2 regions of the Xenorhabdus bovienii SS-2004 genome follow, and region 2 is predicted to be linked to the other one. Evidence: riboswitches for the same ligand, from Rfam matches in the RefSeq annotation. Region 2 holds a riboswitch; the other holds the start of a gene.
The links. A riboswitch is a leader RNA that binds a small molecule or an ion and turns the genes downstream of it on or off. The one in region 2 is predicted to bind thiamine pyrophosphate.

Region 1 (4,472 bases), 290 kb from region 2:
CAATACGTTCGCCTGCCTCAATATTGACATGGAAATGCATGGCAAGGTGCTCGTAGGTATAAATGACATTTTCGAGTTTAATCATGGCGTCGGCCCGGTAAGCGTTCAAGCACACTGAACAAGATAAAACAGAGAAGCAGCAGCAGGAATGCGGTGACTGCACCGTCTTGACTGCGATATGCCCCGATTTGCTGATAAAGATAGAAAGGCAAGGTGCGGAAATCTTCGTTGCCAAATAACGCGACAACGCCAAAATCCCCAATCGATAAAACACAGGAAAAAGCCAGTGCTTGAGCCAAAGGAATTTTCAGTGCCTTAAGTTCAATCCAGCGTAGTCGGTGAATCCCTTGAATATTAAGAGAACGGCACAGGGGATTGTAACGTTCCGCCAAATCACGCATTGGGTTATCCAATACTTTCAGAGCATATGGGATCGCCATTAATCCATTGGTCAAGATAACTAATCCGTAAGGAGAATGTGGCAAGCCAACGGTGGTGTTCAGCAGAATAAAAAAGCCTGTCGCAAGAACAATACCCGGCATGGCAAGGATTAATAAACCGCTGGTTTCCATTGCCTGTCCCCAGCGGGGAGAGTGGCGCAAGCGTAATTCACGGCTACTCCATAACAGCATTATAGTCAGCATGACACACAGCAAACCTGCTCCCAGAGCGATAACCGCTGAAGTCGTAAAGGCTTGCCACAAAGCTGGCTGGCGCAGAACATTAAGTACAGCACCGTTCAGACCGTCCACAATGACTGCCAGTAATGGTGGGATCAAAAGTAGTAGTGCAATAATAATGAATAGCCCATCACAGCCTTTTTGCAGCCATGAATCCTGCGGATTCCGCCATTTTTGCTGGTGACCGTAACCGACAACGAGTGTGCCTTTGAGTTTTTGGCTGACCAACACCAGACCAAGACAGCAAAATAGTTGGATAAGCGCAAGCAGGGCAGCATGGCCGAGATCGTAGTCATAGTTGAGTGCCTGATAAATGGCTAGCTCTATGGTAGTTGCTGCGGGGCCACCTCCCAGTGCGAGCACGGTGGCAAAACTGGCAAAGCACAGCATGAATATCAGTGCACCGGTCGGCAGAATTTGGCGGCGCAGATAAGGCCATTCTACAAAACGAAAATGTTGCCACTCATTCATGCCAAGCTGCGCTGCGAGTTGCCGCTGCTCTACCGCAATATTTTCCAGCGATTGGAGCAGTAACCGGACTGCCATTGGCATATTGAAAAAAATATGCGCCAGTAGAATCCCTTGCAGCCCGTAAGGCGTAAAACGGTATTCAATACCCATCCATTGGGAAATATTTGCCAACCAGCCGACTCGGCCGTAAACGGTCAGTATGCCAAAGAGGGCAACCAAAACAGGGAGTACCAACGTCATGGCGCATAAGCGCAGAAACAGCATCCTGCCGGGAAAACGACGGCGATAAAGCGCTCTGGCGAGGAAAATCGCTGGCGTCACCGATAACACGGCAGACAGAAAAGCCTGCCAAAAAGTGAATCGAATGACATGCCACAAGTAACTGTCACTTAAGAACCCTTGCCAGTGGTTTTCCGGCGCATTGAACCAAAGCGCTCCAAATGCTGACAGAGCAACCACAAGTAACAGGCCGGAGGCAATCACCCCCGGCAATAACCAACCCGCAATTAACGGCTTACGGCGCTTTGCCATGTACGGATCCACTGATTACGATGTTTGGCCACATCATCTGCGCTGAATTGCAGTGGTTTTGCGGGCACAGAAAGCTGCTTGAAAACCTCAGGCAGAGGAATGTCGATAACCGGATACATCCAGTTAGTCGTCGGAATTGCTTGCTGGAAGGCAGGTGAAATCATGAACTGCATGAATTTCTGCGCCAGTTTAGGTTGCTTACTTGAGACTAACTGAGCGGCGACTTCAATTTGCAGGTAATGGCCTTCGCTGAATATGGCAGCCGCATAGTTATCTTTTTTCTCTGACAGAATGTGATAGGCCGGTGATGTGGTATAGCTGAGTACCATATCTCCTTCACCTTTCAGGAACAATCCATAGGCTTCACTCCAGCCTTTGGTGACAGTCAGCGTTTTTTTGGCAACTTTCGGCCATTCCTGTACCGCTTTATCGCCATAAATATCCTGCATCCAGAGTAACAGCCCCAGGCCAGGGGTGCTGGTGCGCGGATCTTGATAAATAATCTTCCAGTTCTGGTTACTGTTGATTAATTCATCCATACTTTTGGGAGGGTGAGGTAAGGTGTTCTTGTTGTAAACAAAGGCAAAGTAACCGTAATCGTAAGGAATGAAGGTTTTGCTGTTCCATGTGACAGGCAATTTCAGTTTTGAGGTATCAATATGGCTTGGTGTAAACAACCCTGTCTGCTGGGCAGCCTGAATCAAGTTGTTATCCAGCCCTAACACAATGTCTGCTGATGTCTTTTTGCCTTCCATTCTCACGCGGTTCAGCAGGGATACTCCATCTTCCAGGGCGACGAGTTTCAGTTCACAGTTACACTCTGCTTCAAAGGCTTTTTTAATGGCAGGTCCCGGCCCCCATTCAGAAGCAAATGAATCATAAGTGTAAACTGTCAGTGTAGGCTTAGTCTGTGCCGTTTGAGCAAAGACACATGCAGAAATCAATAGCGTACTGATTGTGATAAATCTGGAAAATAAGTTTTTAAACACTTTGCTCTCCTGTTGTGATTAGCAGATAGATAAAGGATTTGAGAAAGTGCTAAATGGAAAATATTTTTATATCAATGATTAGCGTCTCAAAGTCCTACGTCGGTACTAGCCGGATCAGGTTCGACGGGTTTTTCTCAGCAATACGGTTTTACAACAGCAGCACCCCGTTGAGATGGCGGTATTGTAGAGACTTCCGCTACGGCTGCAAAGTCCAATGATATAGGTTTACCGCTTGGGATGAGTGTGAAACAATTAGCTATCTTTTCAAATTTGTTTTATCGAGAGGTAGTCTGGTGATTGATGATGATGGCTACCGCCCGAATGTAGGAATCGTAATTTGTAATCGCCAAGGGCAGGTCCTTTGGGCTCGCCGTTATGGGCAGCATTCCTGGCAGTTTCCTCAGGGGGGTATCAATCCAGGGGAATCACCAGAACAAGCGATGTATCGCGAGTTGTTCGAAGAAGTTGGTTTAAATCGCAAAGATGTACGGGTTCTCACATCTACCCGTAGCTGGCTGCGTTACAAATTACCCAAGCGTTTGGTGCGTTGGGATACAAAGCCCGTTTGTATTGGGCAGAAGCAGCGTTGGTTTTTATTACAGTTGCTTTGTAATGAAGCCGATATTAATGTGCAGCGCAGCAACGCACCCGAGTTTGATGGTTGGCGTTGGGTCAGTTATTGGTATCCTGTCAGGCAGGTGGTTTCTTTTAAACGGGATGTTTATCGCCGCGTAATGAAAGAATTCTCTTCTATTGTGATGCCAGTGCAGGAATCCGCTCCACAGCTACATTCACCTTATTTACATCGTCGCAGAAGAAGTTAGGTAACTGTTATGCTCATGCGCTTACGGGAAATTGTCGAAAAGGTTGCCATGGCAGCTAATTTGTCTGAAGCGCTTGAACTATTGGTTAATGAAACCTGTCTGGCAATGAGCACGGATGTCTGTTCTATCTATCTGGCAGATCATCAGCGGCATTGCTATTACTTGATGGCTACCCGAGGCTTAAAGAAGCCAGAGGAACGAGCGATCAGCCTGGCCTTTGATGAAGGTGTCGTTGGTGTAGTCGGGCGTTTATCTGAATTAATCAACCTCGCCGATGTGCGAGATCACCCCAGTTTTAAATATATCCCCCAAGTAAAAGAAGAAGGTCTGCGGGCTTTTTTGGGCGTACCGATTGTTTATCGTCGTCAGTTGCAAGGTGTACTGGTTGTTCAACAAAATGAACGGCGGCTATTCGATGAAAGTGAAGAGTCTTTTATGGTCACGCTGGCCATGCAATTGGCGGTTATTCTCGCTCAGGCACAAACAAAAGGGCTATTTGGTCAGTATCGTCAGACACGCATTAAGGCGCTTGCCATTTCCAGTGGTATCGTCATGGCTCAGGGTTGGCAAGATGGTTCTCAGCCATCACTTGAACAAGTTTTTGAAGCGTCCACGCTGGAATATCAGGCAGAACGTTCTCGGCTGACCGAAGCCCTTGAGCAGGCAACCGCCGAATGTCGCCGTATCAGTAAGCGTTTTACCTCCAGCTCACAGAAAGAAAGTGCCGCTATTTTTGACCTCTATTCTCATTTGCTGAATGATCCCAAACTCAAGCAGGATCTGTTTTTTTCCGTCGATAACGGGTTTGTGGCGGAGTGGGCAGTTAAAAGCGTTGTCGAAAAATATGCCGAACAGTTTGCCAGCTTGCAAGATCCCTATATGCGGGAGAGAGCTTCTGATTTGCGGGCGCTTGGGCAGCGGGTATTGTTCCATCTGGATGGTTCTTTCACAGGTGATAGCGAATGGCCAGAGCGCTT
Region 2 (4,472 bases):
AGTCTCGCCTAACCACTCACCAATAGGCCGCGCCATATGGCCTTGTAATGACCATTGTCTGGCTGTCCCTGACGGCAATTCGCCCTGTGGCAGCCAAACTAGATTCTCAAGACTGATAACCCACCAGCCTCGTTCCATACCTGTCAGTTTTTGTTGAATCATCTACCGCACCATAGTTCCAATGACATTGTGTCCAAATTCAGCATCAGACAGGATACTCCTTTTCGTCGTATCCTGTCTGAACATCGCCCTAATTTAATCAATCTATATCAAAATCTATTTATTTCGAAATGAAAGGCCGTTATAACGCTCACATTTCCCAATCTGTCATCGATACTTTCCTTGACCAACAAATTTGGGGCAATATCATTCACTGGCATGTCAGTCGATGAGCTGAAATAAACACAATTTTGGAAGCGATATTCAAAAAAACCATTGAGGAATAATGACTATGTCACAGCAGATTGCGGTATTTGATCTGGATGATACATTGATTTGTGGGGATTCCAGCCTGCTTTGGACGGAATATTTGTGGGAAAAAGGCATTATTACCGATCATCGTTTTATCGAGGCAGACCAGAAAATGATGGCTGACTACAGTGCCGGTAAACTGGATATGCACGATTATCTGGCGTTCAATTTACAGTCACTGAATCAAGTACACCATGAACAGGTGGATATTTGGCTGACAGATTTTGTGGAAACCAAAATTAAACCCATCTCTTATCCCGCAGCCAAAAAACAATTAGATATCTATCGGCAACAGAACATTCCTATCATTATTATTTCTGCCACTGTTTCTTTCGTGGTGAAAAAAGTCGCGGCCGCATTGGGTGTGCTGACAGCTATGGGGATTGATATGGTCATGGAAAATGGCTGCTATACGGGCAGTATTTTGGGAACCCCTACCTTCCGTGAAGGAAAAGTCGTACGTTTGCAACAATGGTTGACAGAACAAAACTTATCACCTCAGCATATCTCCTTTTACACTGATTCCATAAATGACCTGCCGATGTGTTTATTTGCCAACGAAGTGTTTACTGTCAATGCTGATATACGGTTGCAAAAGGAAGCTGGAAATCATGGATGGAAACAGTTGAACTGGGTGTTATAAGAATTTGTTTCTATATCTAATATGTTTCAAATTGTAGGGTATAAATTCGTCGTTATTTTATTTATTACTTTATAGCGACGTTTTTCCCAAAAATTATAGCAATCTTCTCATATAAGATATTCATGATAATAAATATTAAATTAAATACAATAAATTATGAATTGATAATACACTTCATTAATAAAAAACCTCTATTCCACTATACAAAAACCATCAAACCACTCCTAATTAAAATATAATTAAACCATGATTTTCTGACGAAGTAATATCCGTTCCTATACTTATTTAAATGATGGATAATAAAAATCGCAATAACTTATGACACCCAAAACGGTATGGAGCTCAATTCAGGGATTGCAATTCAATTGAGTCTTAATCTCACACAAAAGTTGTAAGTTTTAGGTTGTAGTTTTCACAATCCGCTCTATACTCTGAGGTGTTTTTTTCTTGTCGGAGTGCCTAGCGTTCAACGTATATCACGATGAACACAGGCTGAGACCGTTGATTCGGGATCCGCAGAACCTGATCGGGCTAATACCCGCGAAGGGAACAAGAGTAATTACCCCGCTGACATATCCTCCTGTTTCTATAGAGATATTATTCAGCACCAACCATTACTCCCTGCGAGCTCCAGACAAGCAATTTTCTCAACTTAAGCCCATTCCAGCAGGCAACGCTCCCGTTCGCATGATGGACAGGCTATAACACAGTCAGGAATTTGCTATGTCTAATAATATTGTTATCCCAACTACTGATGTCATCCCTGCGGCCGATATCGCCCCCAAAACCTATCCTGCACGGCCACGCAAGGCACAACGGGATGCAGCACAGGAATTTATCAATTCCGTTCAAGGCGTTACCTTCCCCAACTCACGCAGAATTTACCTTGCCGGCTCCCGCAAAGATATTCAAGTTCCGATGCGTGAAATCCAGTTATCACCAACACTGATTGGCGGCACCAATGAAAATCCTCAATTTGAGGAAAACGAACCCGTGCCCATCTATGATACCTCTGGCTCTTATGGAGATCCCGACTCGGTGCTGGATGTGCGAGCTGGCTTGAAGAAAATCCGTCAGCTTTGGATCGAAGAGCGTAATGATACCGAGCCAGTCGCTGTTCTCAGTTCTGACTTTACCCAGCAGCGGCTTGCGGATGCCGGACTGGATCATCTGCGCTTCAACCAGCTTCCTCATCCATTGAAAGCCAGACAAAGCAAGCGTGTCACCCAATTGCACTATGCACGCCAAGGCATTGTCACACCCGAAATGGAATTTATCGCCCTGCGAGAAAATATGGGGCGTGAACGCATCCGCAGTGAAGTCCTGCTCCAGCAGCATCCGGGGCAAAGTTTCGGTGCAAACTTGCCGGACAACATCACGCCAGAGTTTGTCCGTCAGGAAGTTGCCGCTGGCCGGGCGATTATTCCCGCCAACATCAACCATCCCGAATCCGAGCCGATGATTATTGGCCGCAATTTTCTGGTCAAAGTGAATGCCAACATCGGTAACTCCTCCGTCACATCCTCCATTGAAGAAGAAGTGGAAAAACTGATTTGGTCTACCCGCTGGGGAGCAGATACGGTGATGGATCTCTCTACTGGCCGTTATATCCACGAAACCCGCGAATGGATCTTACGTAACAGTCCTGTACCTATCGGTACAGTGCCAATTTATCAGGCGCTGGAAAAAGTGAACGGCGTGGCAGAAAACCTGACATGGGAAATGTTCCGCGATACTTTACTGGAACAAGCCGAGCAAGGGGTGGATTATTTCACCATCCACGCAGGCGTCCTGCTACGTTACGTGCCGATGACGGCCAAACGTCTGACCGGCATCGTCTCTCGTGGAGGTTCCATTATGGCAAAATGGTGTCTCTCCCATCATCAGGAAAGCTTCCTCTATACCCATTTTCGCGAAATTTGTGAAATCTGCGCCGCCTATGACGTTTCTCTGTCTTTGGGAGATGGACTGCGTCCCGGATCAATTCAGGATGCCAATGATGAGGCGCAATTTGCCGAACTGCATACTCTCGGCGAGTTGACTAAAATTGCCTGGGAGTACGATGTTCAGGTGATGATCGAAGGACCGGGGCATATCCCGATGCAATTAATCCGCCGCAATATGACGGAAGAATTGGAACATTGCCACGAAGCGCCATTCTATACGCTGGGGCCACTGACAACCGATATCGCTCCCGGTTATGACCATTTCACCTCCGGCATCGGTGCGGCCATGATAGGCTGGTTTGGTTGTGCAATGCTGTGCTACGTCACACCAAAAGAACACCTTGGTCTCCCCAACAAAGACGACGTAAAACAAGGGCTGATTACGTATAAAATCTCGGCACATGCGGCAGATCTCGCCAAAGGCCATCCCGGAGCACAAATCCGCGATAACGCCATGTCAAAAGCACGTTTTGAATTCCGCTGGGAAGACCAATTCAATCTGGCTCTTGATCCTGAAACCGCCCGCGCCTATCACGATGAAACCCTGCCACAGCAATCCGGCAAAGTTGCTCACTTCTGCTCTATGTGTGGGCCAAAATTCTGCTCCATGAAAATCACGCAGGACGTGCGCGATTATGCAGCAAAACTGGAACAGGAAGCTGGCATGGAACAGATGTCAGAAGAATTCCTCGCTCATGGCAGCGAGCTGTATCACAGTGCTGAGGACATAAGCGATGAAAAATCAGCCTGAAGCCTCATCAATTCCACAAGCCCCTTTTGCCCCAACCGTGCACCGTTTGGGGCTTTATCCCGTCGTGGATTCCCTGACGTGGATTGAGCGGCTACTGAAAGCGGGTATCAGAACCCTGCAACTACGCATCAAAGATCTCCCCGAAGATCAGGTAGAAGAGGATATCCAATCCGCCATTGTATTGGGTCGCCAATACAATGCCCGCCTATTCATCAACGATTACTGGGATCTGGCCATCAAACATCGCGCCTATGGTGTGCATTTGGGGCAGGAAGATCTGGATATCGCGGATCTCAATGCCATCCGGCAAGCAGGACTGCGTCTTGGCATTTCCACCCATGACGAATATGAACTGGCGCGGACAAAAGCACTGAGGCCTTCCTATATTGCACTCGGGCATATTTTCCCCACCACGACGAAAGAGATGCCTTCAAAGCCGCAAGGCCTTTCGGCATTGAAACATCAAGTGGAAATAACCCCGGAATATCCTACCGTTGCCATCGGTGGGATTTCGCTGGATCGTGTGCCTGATGTCGTTGCAACAGGAGTGGGTGGCGTGGCATTGGTCAGCGCCATTACTAAAGCCAAAGATTGGCGGCAGGTAACTGACCAATTACTTCATTTGATTGAAGGAAGTGATCGGGAGCTCTTATGTTAAACG

Region 1: linked by a shared signal. The riboswitch ahead of thiB (thiamine ABC transporter substrate binding subunit) and the one ahead of thiC (phosphomethylpyrimidine synthase ThiC) in region 2 are both predicted to bind thiamine pyrophosphate.

The regions. Positions count from the first base shown of each region.
Region 1 covers NC_013892.1:3,582,772-3,587,243, forward strand. The annotation lists gene thiQ (thiamine ABC transporter ATP-binding protein ThiQ) at 1-85, opposite strand, end outside; gene thiP (thiamine/thiamine pyrophosphate ABC transporter permease ThiP) at 78-1,682, opposite strand; gene thiB (thiamine ABC transporter substrate binding subunit) at 1,658-2,671, opposite strand; TPP riboswitch at 2,745-2,848, opposite strand; gene rppH (RNA pyrophosphohydrolase) at 2,965-3,495, shown strand; gene ptsP (phosphoenolpyruvate--protein phosphotransferase) at 3,505-4,472, shown strand, end outside.
Region 2 covers NC_013892.1:3,873,044-3,877,515, forward strand. The annotation lists gene nudC (NAD(+) diphosphatase) at 1-162, opposite strand, end outside; gene XBJ1_RS17185 (HAD family hydrolase) at 452-1,114, shown strand; TPP riboswitch at 1,556-1,680, shown strand; gene thiC (phosphomethylpyrimidine synthase ThiC) at 1,838-3,811, shown strand; gene thiE (thiamine phosphate synthase) at 3,795-4,469, shown strand; gene XBJ1_RS17200 (HesA/MoeB/ThiF family protein) at 4,463-4,472, shown strand, end outside.